DNA from 3 places in the Jeotgalibacillus sp. 10bf12 genome. Region 2 is predicted to be linked to each of the others. Evidence: riboswitches for the same ligand, from Rfam matches in the RefSeq annotation. Region 2 holds a riboswitch; each other region holds the start of a gene.

Region 1 (6,170 bases), 130 kb from region 2:
CTGATCTTTACTTTCATCATCTCAGCTTATTATCTGCTGCAGGTTGATCAGATCGCCACACAGAATCCTACGCCTGGCGGGACTGGTGTTCTTGTGATGCTATTGATTTCATCATGGATCTCTGTTCCGACAGCCCTTTCATTCTTCCTGCTGGCAGCTGCAATTTTTATGCAGCAGCGTAAAAAAGCAAAGGAAGTTGCATAAGAAAAGGACTTGTGACGTTCACAAGTCCTTTTTCATGTCCAGCTCCAGGTGCTTTCAGTTTCTCTTATGCTTTTTTAGATTCTGTTAAAATAATCGGCTCGCCTTTTGTGATGACAATTGTATGCTCAATCTGTGCGACTAAGCTGCCATCCGGTGTCTTATACGTCCAGCCGTCATTCTGTTCTTCCACAAAGTCTGCTCCTGAAGAGATAAACGGTTCAAACGCAAGGACAGTCCCTTCTGCTAATAACTCGTTATCCCATGGATCATGGTAGTTCAGAATATGATCCGGTGCTTCATGAAGTGACTTTCCGACACCGTGTCCTGTCAGGTTCGTAATGACCTGATAACCGTTTTGTCTTGCCACACGTGAAACCGTCTTTCCAAGCTGACTCTTTTTAGAGCCGGCTTTTGCTTTTTTCAGCGCCAGTGTAAAAGCTTCTACTGCGGTTGCGCACAGCTTTTCAAGCGCTGCATTTTCACCTACTACAAACGAAATGCCTGTATCAGCAAAGTAACCATCCAGAGAGCCTGAAACATCAATGTTCACAAGGTCTCCGTCCTGAATTACGCGGTCGCCGGGGATCCCGTGCGCGACTTCATCATTTACACTGATGCACGTATAGCCAGGAAAATCATATTCACCTTTAGGGCCTGAAATAGCACCGTATTGTTCAAATTTCTGCTTTCCGATCTGATCAAGCTCAGCAGTCGTTACGCCGGGCTTTGTTGCTGCACGCATATCATCGCGGATCTCAGCAACGATTGCGCCGATTTTTTTCAGCGCTTCTAATTCTTCGTTTGTTTTTACGATCATACCGATTCTCTCCTTGCTTTATAATGGTTCACTATATCATATGTATGGTGTGGAATGCATGAAAGACGCTATTTCTTGAATAACCGTTTAATCTGCGCTTAGGGTGACGCTTTCCACGCGGCCGGGCGGTGAGCCTCCTCAACGCTTCGCGCCTCCGGGGTCTCACCGGTCCGGCTTCTCGCGTTGGAGTCGCCCCCTTCCGCTCCGATTAAACTATGTAAGGCTTATTTCATAATAATTTATCACACAATTGGTTTATAGTTAGTACAGTATACATTAATAAAAAAGAAGATGACGTTTTTTAAAAGCCATCTTCTTTTTTATATTAAATTCAGGTACATTGAAGCGTAAGGCGGCGACTCCGGGACGAGTAGAGGGAAGCCGAGACCCCACAGCCGAAGGCGAGGAGGCTTGGCAACCTCCGTCCGGAAAGCGTCCGCCTGAAGCGTAAATGAACCGTTTATTTAAACATATCAGGCACTTGTCATCTGACGGTTCGTCGCGACTCTTGGTACTGAGATCAGCAGCGTCGCAAGGACAATTGATGTCAGGATGAAGGCAGGGCCCATGTATGAACCGTTATAGCCAAGTGAGAACAGCCACGCAGGAACACCTTCGCTTCCTGAACCGAAGAAGATAACACCTGCAAGAAAATGACAGATGAATCTTAACAGTGCACCGATAAATACACCTGCTGTGATGTACACGGCAGCTTTTTTCATCGATCCTTCTTCAAGTGAACGCTTCACAACCCCTGCAAACAGACCTGCAAATCCAATCACAGTAAATGCCAGCGGATAATCAAGTATCCCCTGAACAGGATCAATAATATAGGCACCGAACATTGTCTGCAGCAGACCTACTAGAAATCCTGTTAACAGACCGCCTTTTAACCCCCAGCGAAATGCCATCAGAATAATGGGCACCATCACAAAGCTGATAGACCCACCTTGTGGCCAGAGACTGAATGAAAACTGGTCAAGGATAATACCGATTGCTGAAAAGATCGCAACCTCCACTAAAAATAATAACTTCTTACGCTCCATATGTCTTCCTCCTTTTGCGAAATCGATGCAGCTCGCACACAGGGGAATTCAACGGGCTACTCCATATAAAAAGGGCCCCGGGGATAGAAACCCAGAGACCCTGAAAAGTCCGTTTCCATCCACATTCCTGCGTAAGCATTAACTTACAGGTTCGAAGGGTCTGAACAAGTCTGTTCACTCTCAGCCTATATGGCTCCCCTTGTGGAAATTGCATCTATTAGTATTGTAACTTATATTCGGAATCATGTCATCTCCCCCACTTTTTGTATGCTATACTATAACACGTCTAATTTACTAAAAAAGGAGGTTCCCGACTCATATGCAATGGTTAAAAAGAAGATTTATCGGCGGCAGAATTTTAAAGACGGGTGTTGCGGTGTTTTTAACTGCGCTGATCTGTCAGCTGTTCAATCTGCCAGTTGTTTTCGCCGTCATTACTGCGATTGTAACAATTGAACCGACAGCTGCCGATTCGATTAAAAAGGGGATGATCCGTTTCCCTGCATCTGCCATCGGGGCCTCTATTGCGATGCTCGCCACCTTCTTACTTGGCGATACGGCGATTACATATACAATTTCAGCGGTGCTGACAATCTGGATCTGTTACAAACTGAAGCTTGATGCAGGTATGCTGGTTGCCACATTGACAGCCGTCGCGATGATTCCAGGGACAGAAGATCACTTCCTGCTTGAATTTGTTAAAAGGCTTGGTACAACAGGAATCGGTATTTTAACTTCCACACTCGTCAACTTTTTACTAATGCCGCCAAAATATAAGGATCAGATTATTTCACTCATTTCTGATTCACAGGCTAAGCTTACACAGCTGCTTGCTGAAAGAATGAATGAGCTGCTCGATCAGAGAAACTCACCAATGAATCTTGAATCCGCATCCAATCAGCTGCGTACGCAGCTTGACCGGGCAGATATGTTCTGCAGATTTCAGCTTCAGGAATGGCATTATCATTCATATAAACGAGAGGAAATGAATGAAATCCAGACGCTGCAAAAAAAGATTTACCTTTTAAGGCAGCTATCCTTCCATTTAGCCAACCTGATCTCACTGCCTTCAGACGATGCGCCTGAATGGTCGATTGAAGAAAAGCAGGCAGTCCGCACACTTGTCTCACAGCTGAATAACCGGATTATCAGAACCGGTGAACAGGAGCCGATGGATGCCGATGCGCTGGCGCTTCTCCGTCATGAGCTGAAAGGTGAAACAGATGAAGATGAACTGCCTGATAAAAGTTATATTTACTTTGAATTGTTAACGATTCACGCACTGCTGAAAAAGCGCAGATCGTTTGTCAAGGTTCCAAGTGCGAGGCCGGAGGAACTTTAATATTTTTGACACGAGAAAAGCCGGGGATTGCTCCCCGGCTTTTTTAGTTAGCTAAAACATTTTCCCTTTGCGAGTCAATAGTCCTGAAGTGTCGAAGTGTACCTGTTAAACGTCGAACATCACTACGTAAACAGCGAACACCACGCATTTACTCTCGAACAATCTTGAGCAAACGCCGAACACCAGCGAACGAGCATCGAACCATTAACCGAAACACAATGCCCGACTACATCACATTAAAATACCTCGCATCAGGATGTGCAAACACAATCGCTGACACACTCGCTTCAGGCTCCATCATAAAGCCGTCTGTCAGCTGAACGCCGATTTCTTCAGGGCTGATCAGCTTGAACAGTTTTTCCTGATCTTCAAGCTCAGGACATGCCGGATAACCGAATGAGAAACGCTGCCCCTGGTATTTGGCACTGAAACGTTCCTGCATCGTAAAGTCAACAGGGTCCGGGAAACCCCAGCGGTCTCTCATCTGCTGGTGCAGCAGTTCTGCGAATCCTTCTGCTGTTTCAAGTGCGAGCGCCTGAAGCGCATGGCTTTCGAGGAATCTGCCTTCTTCTTTATATTGCTGCGCTTTTTCACGGATCCCTCTGCCTGCTGTGACAGTAAAGAATCCTACATAATCCATTACGCCGCTCTCTTTCGAACGAAGGTAATCTGCCAGACACAGATAAGGTGCTCTCGGCTGACGCGGGAATGTATAACGTTCAATTTCCTGTCCGGTTTCAGGGTGATAGATGATGACGTCATCCCCTTCACTTTGAGCCGGAAAAAATTGATAGACAGCAGCCGGCGTAATTAGGCCTTCCCGCTTCACATCTTCAATCAGGCGATCCACTGTTTCTTTTACCATCAGTGTCTTTTCATCTTTTTCTTCAAGCAGTCTTGAAATTTTTCCTTTTACCCCTAAGTGGTGACCAAGAAGCATTTGCATATTAATATAGGCTTCAACGTGCGCAACTGAGTAGGAGCTGATCACGTGACGCTTCGTATCGTTCGGAACAAATACAGGTGCTTCTGCAACCTGCGGCTTATCGATGACCCCGACTGCCGCTTCCCTGGCCGGTCTTGGTTCCTGGGACTGAAGCTTTTCCTGCTTCGCAAAGATTTCTTCACTCAGTTTTGCACGCTCGAGCTCATCCTGCAGCTGATTAGCAAGGCTCAGTCCGTTCATTGCATCTTTCGCGTAGAGGACAAGACCATCGTAATGATTGGAGATTTTTGTATCAACAAACTTACGGGAAAGTGCTGCCCCACCGACAAGGATCGGAACCTCAAGTCCTTTTTCACGCATATCTCCTGCAGTGATAACCATTTGCTGGGCTGACTTTACAAGAAGTCCGGATAAGCCGACGATATCCGGCTTTTCACGCTCAATGGCTTCAATCAGTTCAGGTGGTGTCACTTTAATACCAAGGTCCACGACATCATATCCATTATTACTCAAAATAATTTCAACCAGGTTTTTACCGATATCATGAACGTCACCTTTTACTGTTGCCAGGATGACTTTACCTTTAGAAGAAGAGTTATCAGAAGCTTCCATATGCGGCTCTAAGAAAGCCACTGCTGCCTTCATGACTTCAGCACTCTGGAGCACTTCAGCTACAATCAGCTGATTGTCATTAAAGAGTCTGCCAACTTCCTTCATTCCTGTCATTAGAGGTCCGTTAATAATTGAAAGCGGCTCATCAAATTCCTTCAGTGCGAGGTCAAGATCGGGCAGCAGCCCTTCTTTTGTTCCCTCTACAACATAGTAGGCAAGTCTTTCATCAAGCGTCATATCCGGCAGATCAGATAATGTCTCTTTCTTTTTGCCGCGGTAGAAAGCTGTGAATGCAGCAAGTGTTTCATCTGTTGTATCAAATAACAGCTTTTCAGCCATTTTTACTTCCTCAGGGTCAATCGAAGCAAAACGCTCAAGCTTCTCTGTATTCACAATCGCATAATCGAGCCCTGCCAGTGTACAGTGGTACAGATAGACTGCGTTTAATACTTCACGTCCGACTGGCGGAAGACCAAATGACACGTTGCTGACACCGAGTACAGTCTGTGTTTTTGGAAAGGCATCTTTTATTAAACGGATCCCTTCAACTGTGGCATTAGCTGAACCGATATACTGCTCATCACCCGTTCCAACAGGGAATACAAGCGGATCAAAAATAATATCCGTCGGGTCAACACCATAGTCTTCCGTTAAAATCTGATAGGAGCGTGCTGCGATTTCAAGCTTTCTTTCAGCAGAAACCCCCATTCCTTTTTCATCGATCGTACCGACAACCAGTGCAGCGCCGTATTGTTTGGCAAGTGGAACCACCGCATCAAAGCGTTCGAGCCCATCTTCAAGGTTAATTGAGTTAATAATTGATTTCCCCTGAGAATAGCGGAGCGCTTTTTCGATTACCTTTTCATCTGTTGAGTCAATGACGAGCGGCACTTTCACCTTCTTTACGACTTCCTGCATGAACACTTCCATATCCTCTTCTTCTTCACGGTCAGGGTCAGCAAGACAAATATCAATGACATGGGCACCTTTTTTCACCTGCGCCCGTGCGATTTCAGATGCCTCTTCAATTTTACCTTCTGCAATGAGGCGCTTGAATTTACGTGAGCCAATCACATTTGTACGCTCACCAATCATCAGCGGACGCATAGACGGGTCATCATAGATCAGCGGCTCAATGCCTGATACTGTGTGCTCTTTTTTAGGCTTGTGTGTACGCGGCTTATAGTTCTCCATCGCTTCAGC
Region 2 (6,170 bases):
GACGCGTAAAAAAGGTGTAATTCTACAGCATGGATCTATTCCGATTTCTATGGATATACAAAAACTGTTTGACCTTTTCATTTATCCAAATGAAAAAGTAAAAGAACGTGCACGGCGCGCCTTTACCAGCAGGGCTGTTTCAATTAATGATGTACTGGATCGTCCTGTCACATTTGAAGAAGTAAATGATGCATTTAGAGAAGGGTTCATCAAGGGGCTTGATATTGAACTGGAGCCTTTTGCACCGCCAGAAGAGATGTTAAGAGAAGTAGCAGAGCTTGAGGAGAAGTATAAGAGTGAAGAATGGAGCTATAAGCGGGAAGGGAGACAGAAAGTATGACGAATGCAAAAGAACATGTACGTAAACCCGAATGGTTAAAGGTAAAACTGAATACGAATGATTCCTATAAGAAGCTAAAGAAGATGATGCGTGAGAAGAAGCTGAATACAGTATGTGAAGAGGCAAAGTGCCCGAATATTCACGAGTGTTGGAGTGAGCGGAAAACTGCGACATTTATGATCCTCGGAGATACGTGTACGCGGGCATGCCGCTTTTGTGCAGTCAAAACAGGACTGCCGAATGAGCTTGACTGGGGCGAGCCGGAACGTGTAGCAGAATCAACTGAAATGATGGGCTTAAAGCATGTTGTTGTCACTGCGGTTGCGCGTGACGATTTGAATGACGGTGGCGCTGCTGTATTTGCTGAAACAGTGCGTGCCATTCACCGCCGTCTGCCAAGCTGTACAGTTGAAGTGTTACCTTCTGATATGAAAGGTGATTATGAAAGCCTTCATACACTGATGGACGCTGAACCGGATATTTTCAATCACAATATTGAAACGGTTCGCCGCTTAACGAAAAGAGTTCGGGCGCGTGCGATGTATGATCGTTCACTTGAACTGCTTGCACGTGTAAAGGAAATTGCACCGAATATCCCGACAAAATCAAGTATCATGGTTGGTCTGGGTGAGACGAAGGAAGAACTGATTGAAGCGATGGATGATCTTCGTGCACACAACGTGGATATCCTGACACTTGGTCAGTATCTGCAGCCGACAAAAAAACATCTTGATGTTGTGCGTTACTACCATCCGGATGAATTTGCAGAGCTGAAGGAAATCGCACTGTCAAAAGGCTTCAAGCATTGTGAAGCAGGTCCGATGGTTCGTTCTTCATACCATGCGGACGAGCAGGTAAGTGAAACGTCTGCGCAGCGCCGGATCAAGTATTTAAAAGGCGTAGAAGCAGACGGCAGAACAGTTGATCATCTGCAGTAATAATTGAATAGACACACCCACTGGGGGAGCCGGTTAAACCGGCTGAGACGGACTGTTGTCCGGACCCTTTGAACCTGATCTGGATCATACCAGCGTAGGGAAGTGGCCGTATATGTGAATCTTTTTATATACGCCGCTTTCCAGAGAAATTGGAAAGCGGCGTTTTTAATTTGTATTTGTAAAAGTGCTGATTATTTCCGCTTCAGGTGGACTTCACGGCCGGGCGGTGAGCCAGCAGGCTGCGCCATATGCCTCACCTGTCCCTTCCTGCCATAGGGAGTCGCCCCCTTCCGCTACAATCATCAGCTGTGCAGATACAATGAATGGTTTTTTAGCAAAGCTGGTTCAATCAGGCTATAAAAAATTTATCTTATGAAGGAGGAAACAACATGACGTTTTGTAGTGAAGTAAGAGAAGAGTGCAATGAATTGTGGGAGGCGAGCTTTGATCATCCTTTTGTAAAAGGAATTGCTGAAGGGAGCCTGCCGCTTGATGTGTTTAAGTTTTATGTGATGCAGGATGCGTATTATTTAACTCATTTTGCAAAGGTACAGGCGATTGGTGCTGTGAAAGCGAAGGATTTAAAAACGACAAAAAGCTTTGCCCATCACTCAGAGCAGACGTGTGCAGCAGAGCTCGCGCTGCATGAGTCCTTTATGGAACTGCTGGGTGTAACGGAAGAGGACTGGAAGCATTTCGAGCCATCACCAACCGCTTATGCGTATGTGTCCCATATGTACCGTTCTGCTGAAGGGGATCTGGCTGACGTACTTGCTGCGATTCTGCCGTGCTACTGGCTGTATTTTGAGATTGGTGAGCGACTCAGAGATGAAAAGCCTGATCATCCCATTTATCAGAAATGGATTGCAACGTATGGGTCTGAATGGTTTGGAGAGCTTGTAGAAGAACAGATTAACAGAATGAATGAGCTGGCAGAGGGCCTTTCGGATGAGAGGGTTAGAGACTTGAAGACTCACTTCAGAAGAAGCAGCTATTATGAATGGAACTTCTGGGAGCAGGCGTGGACGATGGAGAGCTGGACAATTCAATTAAAGGAGCGTATCACACATGATTAAACAGGTGAGGGAAAAGAAACCGCTGATCCATTGTATAACAAATTACGTCGTCGCAAACTTTCAGGCAAATGGCATGCTGGCGCTCGGGGCGTCACCTGTCATGGGTGATGAAGCTCAGGAAGTGGAGGAGCTGGCATCTATTGCGGATGCACTGTCACTGAATATAGGCACACTTAATCAGCGGTCAGTAGAAAGTATGGTGCTTGCAGGCAGGACAGCAAATCAAAAAGGAATTCCGGTCGTGCTTGACCCTGTCGGTGCGGGTGCAACCTCTTATCGCCTGTCAGTCATTGATCAGATCTTACAAGAAGTGAATGTGACAGCAATCAGATGTAATGCAGGAGAGCTTGCTGCCATTATGCGAAAAGATTGGTCTGCAAAAGGTGTTGATGCAGGTGAAGGAGATGCTGATCTGACTTCTCTTGCTTTGGAGGCCGCTAAGAAATACGGACTGATTGTGGCTGTAACAGGTGTAGTGGATATTGTGACAGACGGTGACATTGTGCATGAGATTCAAGCAGGGCATCAGGTCATGTCGGCAGTTACAGGAATGGGCTGCTTACTTTCAAGCGTAACAGCAGCGTTTTTGACAGTAGAACAATCAGTCGATGCTGTAGCGGAAGCTGTTCAATTTTATGGTGAAGCCGGTGAAAAAGCGGCAGCGATCTCTTATAGCCCGGGAAGTTTTAAAACGGCATTTATAGATGCGATCTATTCACTAAATGAAAGCAGGTTTCAAAAAGGGGGCTTACGATGAAGCAGGTATTGACCATTGCAGGGTCAGATTCAGGAGGCGGAGCAGGCATTCAGGCTGATATTAAAACATTTCAGGAGCTCGATGTGTTCGGAACTTCAGTCGTAACAGCGGTGACAGCTCAAAACACACTCGGTGTAACAGATGTTGCACCGGTTCCGGCTCACAATATTGAAAAGCAGCTGCAGGCAGTCGGTGAGGATTTTGAGATTGCAGCTTTAAAAACGGGCATGCTTTTTGATGCTGAAACGATTCAGACAGTAGCGAAATATATTAAGCACTATAAGTGGCAGCATTTGATTGTAGATCCGGTCATGATTGCCAAAGGAGGAGCGAGTCTGCTGCAGGAGGAAGCAAAGGATTCACTAATTGAATTCCTTCTGCCACTTGCCGCAGTCGTAACTCCGAATATACCTGAAGCGGAAGCGTTGAGCGGGATCAGGATCACAGACGAAAAGACCAGGCGTGAAGCTGCTGAAAAAATACTTCAGAGCGGCGCGCAGGGCGTACTTGTAAAAGGCGGTCACGGGGAGGACCCGGACTTTACCGAGGACTTTTACCTTGATCATCACAGGGGTTCATTAGTGCTGAGGTCATCGCGCATTCCAACGAAGCATACGCACGGCACCGGCTGTACGTTTTCAGCAGCTCTCACAGCAGAATTTGCAAAAGGACATTCCATTGAGGATGCTTTCCTGACTGCGAAGCAATTTATTCAAAGTGCCATTGAGCATTCATTAAATATCGGGGCCGGTCATGGACCTACCAATCATAGCGCTTACCGTCATCACTCACAGAAGGAGCTGATCAGATATGTTCACTAAGCCTTCCATTTACTATATTCTAGGCACACCAAATGCAGGAGATAAAGACCCGCTTATCTTGCTTGAAGAGGCGCTTAATGGAGGTGTCAGTCATTTTCAATTAAGAGAGAAAGGCACGGATGCACTCACCGGGCAGGCGTTAAAAGAATTAGCCTTGAAATGTCAGGTGCTGTGCAGAGAGTATGACGTACCTTTTATTATTAATGATGACGTAGAGCTTGCCCATGAATTAAATGCAGACGGAGTTCATGTCGGACAGGAGGATGCCAAGGCATCAGATGTAAGAGCCCGCGTAGGAGACCGGATGATGCTCGGTGTTTCGGTGCATTCAGTAGAAGAGGCTGCTGAAGCCATTCGAAATGGTGCTGACTATCTCGGAATGGGACCGGTCTATGGGACGAAAAGTAAGTCAGATGCAAAGGCTCCTTCAGGGGTAACCAAAATCATTCAGGTGAGAGAAAGGTTTCCTGAAACACCTGTGATCGGTATTGGTGGTATTACAGCTGGCAATGCAGGACCAGTCTGGGAAGCGGGGGCTGACGGGATCGCTGTCATTTCAGCTATTACAGAGGCAGCGAATATTCAGAAAGAAGTGGAAAGAATGAGAGATTCCTATAAAGGGGAAATTTCATGAATACTAGAAAGCTCGTCATTATGGCTATGTTCGTCGCCATTGCAGTAGCAGGCTCTGCGTTTGTATCCTTCCCGGCAGGCGTTGCAAGAGCTTATCCGGTACAGCATGCCATCAACGTGATCGCTGCAGTGTCATTTGGCCCGGGTCCTGCGATCGTGATCGCTTTTATGACAGGACTCGTTCGTATATTAACCGGCACAGGGTCACTGCTTGCATTTCCAGGAGGCATGATTGGTGCAGCACTTGCCGGACTTTTTTATGCCCTGAGCGGCAGGGTCTGGATGGCTGCAGCTGGTGAAATAATCGGCACGGGTATTCTGGCCTCCCTTGTTGCAGTCCCGTATGCAGCGATCCTGATGGGAACTGAAGCAGGTGCATTCTTCTTTATGCCGGCATTTTTAGTGTCGAGTATAAGTGGTGCGACACTTGGAATTATGTTGTCTGTAAGAATGGAAAGAATGTCGAAGCCTTTAAAAATTTAAAAGGTAGATTTTTAATGCATGTTTTCCTTGCTATGACTGGGATGAAGGATAAATTGACATTTTTTTATAAAAAACTTGTCAATTTACCCTTTTCAAATATACCCAATGAGCGTAATATAATTAGTAAAAAAAGGAACGGAATTATGACATATTCAGACTCTCTAGCAATTGAAAACATTATTAATGCTGTCGACCATCACTTAGCTGTAGCTTTCATAGATCTCAGTGGCCACTTTGAATATGTAAACGATAATTTCTGCAGAATTACTCAGTATTCAGATGCGGAATTAATTAATAGTCACTTTTCTAAACTGTTGCACCCATCCTATGATACAGAACAACTCGCTAAAGCGATGAAACAATTCAGACATGGCCATATGTGGCAGGGAGAGATGCTGAATAAAAAGAAGGACGGGTCACCGTTATGGGTGAACTCAACGATTGTGCCAATGCTAGACAGTGAGGGGAAACCCTTCCGTTTTTTTACCTACAAAGTGGATATCACTGAGAAAAAAGAAATGGAAGAAAAGCTTAGGATAGCACAACAACAACTTAAGCTCTCTGTCAGTGAAGGGAACTATCTCAAACATGTACTTGATCAATCCTCTATGGTCACAATAATTGACCGTCACAGGAATATTCTTTATGTGAACGAGCGGTTTGCCGAACTAATGAAGCGGAAACCGCTTGAAATCATAGGTAAAAACCTTGATGAATTGAATGCCAGAAGTCATCCTGATTGTTTCTATGATGAAATGTGGAAGACAGTGTACCAGGGAGAAGTCTGGTCGGGAGAGGTACAGACAAAAAATAAAGATGGTGAACCGAGATGGACGAGTACGCGTATTTTTCCAATGCTGAATGAGGCGGGTGAAGCGTACCGGTTTATTTTTGTCAGTCAGGATATTACGAGTGCAAAAGAAGCAGAACAGCTTGTGTTACGTTCTGAAAAACTATCAGTATTAGGTGAGCTGGCTGCAGGGATCGCCCATGAAATCAGAAATCCACTTACTTCCTTGAAAGGGTTTACTTCACTGCTTGAAGAAGGTGAAACAGCAGCGGATAAAAAAGCTTATATCACTGTGCTGAAGTCGGAAATTGACCGGATTGAATATACAGTGA
Region 3 (6,170 bases), 1.1 Mb from region 2:
ATCATGAGAGCCGGTAAATCGGACTGTACTGAATTCATAGCTGTCTTCAGATTCATATACACCGCGATCCTGCAGTTCAATTGATGGGATCAGGGAGCCGGATGTTGAATTCGGATCACCAAAAGCAAAATCAACTTCTGAAGGATCACTCAGCAGATCATCAATCGATTCAAACGGCTGATCCTGTTGTGTAATGATATAGGAATGGTAAAACGGTTCACCATTTACGAGCTGTGTAATAATCGCTTTTGCATCGCTTCTTTCCTGAGCGATCACATATGTTAATGGCCCAAGGTAGGCCATATCAATCTGGTCAAAGTTCATTGCTTCGACTACACCATTATAGTCAGGATAAACGTCAATTTCCGTTTCACGTCCAAGTGCCTCTGTCAGAACATCCTGAAGCTTATTCATCGCGCCTTCCATTTCACCCTCGGTCTGGGCAGGGATGACACCGATTGTGAAAGCTTCATCACCTGAGCTTTGTTGGTCTGTGTCCTCGGTTTCTTCAGCGTTTCCGCATGCAGCAAGCACTAGCGCAGTTGATAGTGCAGCAGCTGATAACATCATTTTTTTCATGTCATGTTTCCTCTTTTCAATCTGATTTTTAACAATAGTTAAATTCTATGCTTATTTGGGGGAAGTGTAAAGAAGTTGTAGGGGGAGTGGTTCAGCTGGTTCGCAGAAAAACGCATCCTGTTCATAGAAAAGTGTAAATAGTCCCAGGCCTGCCTCATTAAAAAAACAGCCGGCCTACGCCAGCTGTTTTTCATAACAGCCCTGCAGCCATACTCCCGCACAGCAGGAGCAGAAAAAGTGCAATACCCGCTGCATCAACACGGCCCACAGAAATTTTCCGGTAAAAATCCCGATTGCCTTCACCGGTAAACCCGCGTGCTTCCATCGCAAAAGCTGTACGCTCCGCTTTTCTGACAGCACCTGCGAGCATCGGAATCAGGACATGCCGCATTGCGAGAACCCTTTTCACAGGAGACTTTGGCGCTTCAAGGCCTCTCAACTGCTGCGCCTGTTGAATCTGAAAAAATTCATCCTTTAAGACAGGGAGAAACTGATAGCCAACGAGAATGCTGTAAGCAATTTTCGGTGACAGCTTCAGTTGCTGCATCAGGCTTAAAATGAAATCAACCGGCTTTGTTGTAAAGACAAACAGCAGAGACAGACTTGAAAATGCAAGGACCCGGAAGCTGAGTGACAATGCTGTACCGAGCGTACTCTCTTCATTGCCGAATACGAGTGTTGTCCAGAAATAGCCGACTGCGCCAAGCAGGAAAGGAAGCATCATCAGACTCCATACTTTCCATGAGATTTTCGCGAAAAGCAGCTGGCTAAATACAACCCCAATAAAGAACACGAGTGGCGTCCATGGATTAAAAAAGAACGCCATGGCGATCATTGAAACGGTGATCGCAATAAACTTAACCGAAGGATTCATACGGTTGATCATGCAACTCACCTCCGGATGGCGGACATAAGCGGTGCTGTTGAAGCAGCTGCCGGTTCTGCCACACTGTTTGTGGACGATAGGGTCCGCTCAGACTGCCTTTATGTAATAACAGCAGTAAATCTGCCACGCGGTCTGCAAAATCCATATCGTGTGTCACAATGAGAAAAGTGATACCCTCATTCGCACGTGCCATAATCAGGTTTTCAAGCTCCCGTAAAGCAGCTTTGTCCTGTCCTGCAGTCGGTTCATCCATCACGATAACAGGCCGCCCGTCACAAAGCATGGCGCCAATTGCTGTCCTTCTCTTTTGACCATGGCTGACAGCGAAAGGGTTTGATTCACTGACTTCCTCCAGATACAAATGCTTCAGTATTTTATCCGCGCCCTGACCTCCTCCAAATAAAAGCTCTTCTCTGACGGACTTCGTTAAGAATAAGAATTCAGGGGACTGCGGGACGTAACCGATCCGCTTTGGTTCTACCTGTCCGCCAGTGGATTTCAGCCCGCATAATGCTTTCAATAGCGTGGATTTCCCACTGCCATTTGGACCTGCAAGAACAGCAATCTCTCCTTTTTTTAGCGAAAAACTGGCTGGTGAAACGATCGGATCTACAGTCAGGTTTTTTGCTGTCATTGCGACCTGAGCTGTCTGGATTGGCTCCCTTGTAATTGCCTGTTCAACGGGTTTTGAAGCAGTCATCTGCCATTCCCGGTCAAAAAATCCATCCCATAAATCAACCTGATGATCAATTGCAACCACTGTCAGATCTCTTGATTCATGAAGACCGCGGAGCCACGCAACAAACTCCTGAGCGGTCACCGGATCTAAATGTGTGAGCGGCTCATCAAGCAGCAGGATTTCAGGCTCCAATACCCAGGCACACGCAGTAGCGACACGCTGCTTCTGACCGCCTGACAAAGTCTGAATGACTGAATCTCTGAATGACTCCAGCCCGGTTTCCTGTAATACTTTTTCGATCCGGTCATTAATTTTATCCGAAGGTACACCCACATTTTCAAGTGTAAAAGCGAGTTCCTCTTCAACTGTCTGCATACAAAACTGACTGTCAGGATCCTGAAAAACGGTGGCAATCCGCTGGTTAATTTCACCCGGTGCATAGTCAGATGCTGCTTTTCCAAACAGGTCAACCTGTCCTGAGATGATCCCGTCACAGTTTTCAGGATAAAGGCGGTTAAGCAGGTATAAAAGTGTAGACTTTCCGCACCCGCTTGGACCAGTAATCACAACACGTTCGCCGGCTTTCACCTCGAAATTCAGCTGTTCAAACACCGGCTCAGCATCATCCGGAAAACGAAATGAGACGTTCTGCAGAGAGATGACATTATGCATGCGCATCACGCTTTGTAATGGCGTAGCCTCTCAGAGAACCTGTTGCAAGCAGTGCATCAACAAGGTATTTACCGCCAATTCCTGCAATAATCGCACCACTCATCACGCGGATCACAAACATCAGTAACACGTATTCTGTACTTAATGCTGCAAAACCGCCCATCAGGTAGCCATAAACAAAGCTGAATACTGCAGCCCCGGCGCCGGCCAGCATATAAATACCCAGGTTAAAATGGCGATATCTTGTTGCTGCAAAAACAGCTTCAGCACCAAGCCCCTGAATGACGCCCGCTAAAATCAGGCGGGGGCCCACTGCATTGCCAAGCATGACTTCAATTGCAGCGGCCATCGTCTCAGGAATCACTGCTGCCCCCGGCTTTCTGATAATCGCCATGACAATGATGGATACGATAAACCAGATCCCGAAGATCCACTCATAAGCGATCGGACCAATCAGAGATGCCCAAATGTTCCCCACATGTAAAAACAATAAGTAAATAATGCCGAATACAACCGCAAACAGCGACATCATGACAACTTCTTTCAGCTTCCAGCTCTTAAGCATGATGGTTACCCTTATGAGATGGACTGTTGATACTCATCGACACAGTCATCACTAAATGCCGGTGCTCATCGGATCTTGCCTGACCGAAAGTCTCTTCATAAAAATCAAATACCTCATGAATATCACCATGAATCCCGCTTGCATAATGCATAGAATCATTGAAGACACCGCGTTCTTTGGCGCGGTCAACTTCCCTGTAAATGACACTCATATAATCCGGATTATTCATCGGGTAGAGTGCGAATTGTGAAGATACATATTGCTTCGTATCATCGTGATTGTGTACGTTTGGATCTGCCTCCATATAAGAGTCACCAGCAGTATCACCAGGGCAGCCTGCTGAAAAAGTAGCATTGATGGCTACATGTTCACCGGTTTTTGCAGCATGGAGCGTAATCGCTTTGATCACATTGAATACATGCTGTTCCTGTCCGCGGATCACGGTTGATACATCATCTGTATGCTTCCAGACGCCAGTCAGGTCAGTCGCCTCGAGCGCGCCTTTAATCACCGGAATAAAATCTCCCGCCATTGGATGCAGCGAAAAACGGCATCCGACAATTTTGCTTGTTCCACATTCCATTTTGTATTCCTCCCAGAGCAGTTTTTGCACAAAAAAAGACCACATCCGCGAAAGATGTAGCCACTGCTCCTGATATAAAAAGAGAAGTCACTACACTTCCTCACGCAGGTATTATCCTGATCGAGTCATAAGGGATCGGAGCTAATGCTCACATCTCAGCTAATTCGCACCCCTAGTGCAGATAACGGTATTTAATTTTCTGTGCACGACCACTATATCACCAGAGAATGGAATGTGCAACACCCCGGAAAAACTAATCAGAACCATATTATTCCTTTTTATTAAAAAGTTATTCTCTCGGTTCAAATATCAGTACGCCAATCACCGCAATCACGAGGCTGAACAATACGGAGTAAAACCAGTGACGTCCCTGAGTGGTGTGGTTCAAAATGTTCATCACTGCACTGATACAGAAGGTAACAAAGAATACAAAAAGGATTAGAATGATTGTCATCATGAGGACCATCTCCTTTTTTAAAAAAGCATGGTTGGCAGTTCTTCAAGACGCTGGTCGGTGCTGCGGGTGATTTTCAGTGAATAGCCGGGTTTTGAATGGGCACTGCCGCGAACAGTAAGTGTTCTTTTGCGATCTGCCATTTCAATCGTCAGCCACTTCCGGCCGTTCTCTGACGTCTTGATACACTCTGAGACTTCACTCGCTGTCAGTAAAATAATTTCAGTGTTCTGGAGGTCTTCTTCACCACAGATGAAAGCGAACAGATACTGGTTGTCATGCTGGCTGCGGAGCGTCTTTTCCATTTCTGTATCGTAAAAGGAGAAGGTCCAGATACGGGATTCTTTTTTAAAGCGGGGTGTAAACGAGTATTTAGCATAAATAAAATAGCTGTCGGTTTCATTTTCAAGCGCGTAAATTCTCCGGTCCTGTCCGCCTTCTTTCATCACAGGTGAGAACCCGCGATTGACAAGGTGTGACAGCAGTGCGCCAAAGTAAAAATCCACTTTTGGAATACTCATATCATTGCCCCTCCTTTCGGGTAAGGTAGTTACTTCTTATTATGAAGCACTTTTCAGCAGATTTACATTTTTAACACTTGAGCGGTCAATATTCTTGCATTCAGTCTGGAATCATTAGATGCTATGTGTATGAAAATTGCACTAGAGGAGGCTCATTTATTATGTCTATTAAAGCGTTAAAAGGCATTCATCACGTGACTGCGATTACAAGCAGTGCTGAAAAAAATTACGAGTTTTTCACTTATGTACTTGGCATGAGACTGGTTAAAAAGACAGTCAATCAGGATGATATCCAGACGTATCACCTGTTTTTTGCTGACGATACAGGAAGCCCCGGCACCGATATGACGTTTTTCGATTTCCCGGGTATTCCGAAGGGAAATCACGGCACAAACGAAATTTCTAAAACATCTTTCCGTGTACCGAGTGATGCAGCGATTGAGTACTGGGAAAAGCGGTTTGACCGGTTGAATGTAAAGCATAAAGGCGTGCATGAGCAGTTCGGTAAGAAGACGATTTCTTTTGTTGATTTCGATGATCAGCAGTATCAGCTGATTTCAGATGAAAATGATCATGGGGTAGAAGCAGGTACGCCGTGGCAGCAGGGGCCTGTACCGCTTGAATACGCAATTACAGGGCTTGGGCCATTATTTGTCCGCGTTGACCGCTTTGATTATTTTAAGGAAATGCTTGAGAAGGTAATGTTGTTTAAAGAAACGGCAGAAGACAAATCGTTTCACTTATTCGAAGTAGGGGAAGGCGGAAACGGGGCTAGTGTCATTGTCGAACACAACACCTTTCTACCGCAGGCGCAGCAGGGCTTCGGCACTGTTCACCACGCAGCCTTCAGACTGGAAGATAGAGAGATGCTTGATGAGTGGGATGAGCGCATGAAGAGTTTTGGTTTTGCGACATCAGGCTTTGTTGACCGTTTCTTCTTTAAGTCTCTGTATTCAAGGGTCGCACCGCAGATTCTCTTTGAATTCGCAACGGATGGACCTGGTTTTATGGGTGATGAACCTTATGAAACGCTCGGTGAGAAGCTGTCACTGCCACCGTTTTTAGAGCCGAAACGGGACGAGATTGAAAGTAAGGTGCGTCCGATTAATACAGTAAGAAGTACGAAGACATTTGAAAAAGAATAGTGAGTGGGGCCGGGTATCTTAATGGATATCCGGCTTTTTTTATGTGTATAGGGAGGTGAGCGGGACAGAAATGACATGGAAATCGG

Evidence for each region. Region 2 has a riboswitch for thiamine pyrophosphate ahead of tenA (thiaminase II). Riboswitches for the same ligand answer to the same signal wherever they lie in the genome.
Region 1: it holds a riboswitch for thiamine pyrophosphate, as region 2 does, so the genes downstream of both, thiT (energy-coupled thiamine transporter ThiT) here and tenA (thiaminase II) in region 2, are expected to answer to the same signal.
Region 3: it holds a riboswitch for thiamine pyrophosphate, as region 2 does, so the genes downstream of both, DH10bf12_RS02695 (YkoF family thiamine/hydroxymethylpyrimidine-binding protein) here and tenA (thiaminase II) in region 2, are expected to answer to the same signal.

What each region holds. Positions count from the first base shown of each region.
Region 1 is NZ_CP200276.1:1,821,425-1,827,594, reverse strand. Features, by position in the region: gene DH10bf12_RS09510 (hypothetical protein) at 1-204, shown strand, start outside; gene map (type I methionyl aminopeptidase) at 269-1,021, opposite strand; gene thiT (energy-coupled thiamine transporter ThiT) at 1,495-2,067, opposite strand; TPP riboswitch at 2,175-2,277, opposite strand; gene DH10bf12_RS09495 (FUSC family protein) at 2,387-3,409, shown strand; gene metH (methionine synthase) at 3,636-6,170, opposite strand, start outside.
Region 2 is NZ_CP200276.1:1,686,789-1,692,958, forward strand. Features, by position in the region: gene DH10bf12_RS08860 (lipoate--protein ligase family protein) at 1-340, shown strand, start outside; gene lipA (lipoyl synthase) at 337-1,278, shown strand; TPP riboswitch at 1,291-1,396, shown strand; gene tenA (thiaminase II) at 1,668-2,354, shown strand; gene thiM (hydroxyethylthiazole kinase) at 2,347-3,111, shown strand; gene thiD (bifunctional hydroxymethylpyrimidine kinase/phosphomethylpyrimidine kinase) at 3,108-3,932, shown strand; gene thiE (thiamine phosphate synthase) at 3,922-4,566, shown strand; gene thiW (energy coupling factor transporter S component ThiW) at 4,563-5,048, shown strand; gene DH10bf12_RS08895 (PAS domain-containing protein) at 5,192-6,170, shown strand, end outside.
Region 3 is NZ_CP200276.1:586,903-593,072, reverse strand. Features, by position in the region: gene phnD (phosphate/phosphite/phosphonate ABC transporter substrate-binding protein) at 1-579, opposite strand, end outside; gene DH10bf12_RS02710 (energy-coupling factor transporter transmembrane component T family protein) at 770-1,465, opposite strand; gene DH10bf12_RS02705 (ABC transporter ATP-binding protein) at 1,437-2,816, opposite strand; gene DH10bf12_RS02700 (ECF transporter S component) at 2,809-3,381, opposite strand; gene DH10bf12_RS02695 (YkoF family thiamine/hydroxymethylpyrimidine-binding protein) at 3,374-3,964, opposite strand; TPP riboswitch at 4,045-4,148, opposite strand; gene DH10bf12_RS02690 (hypothetical protein) at 4,254-4,421, opposite strand; gene DH10bf12_RS02685 (hypothetical protein) at 4,439-4,939, opposite strand; gene DH10bf12_RS02680 (ring-cleaving dioxygenase) at 5,107-6,084, shown strand.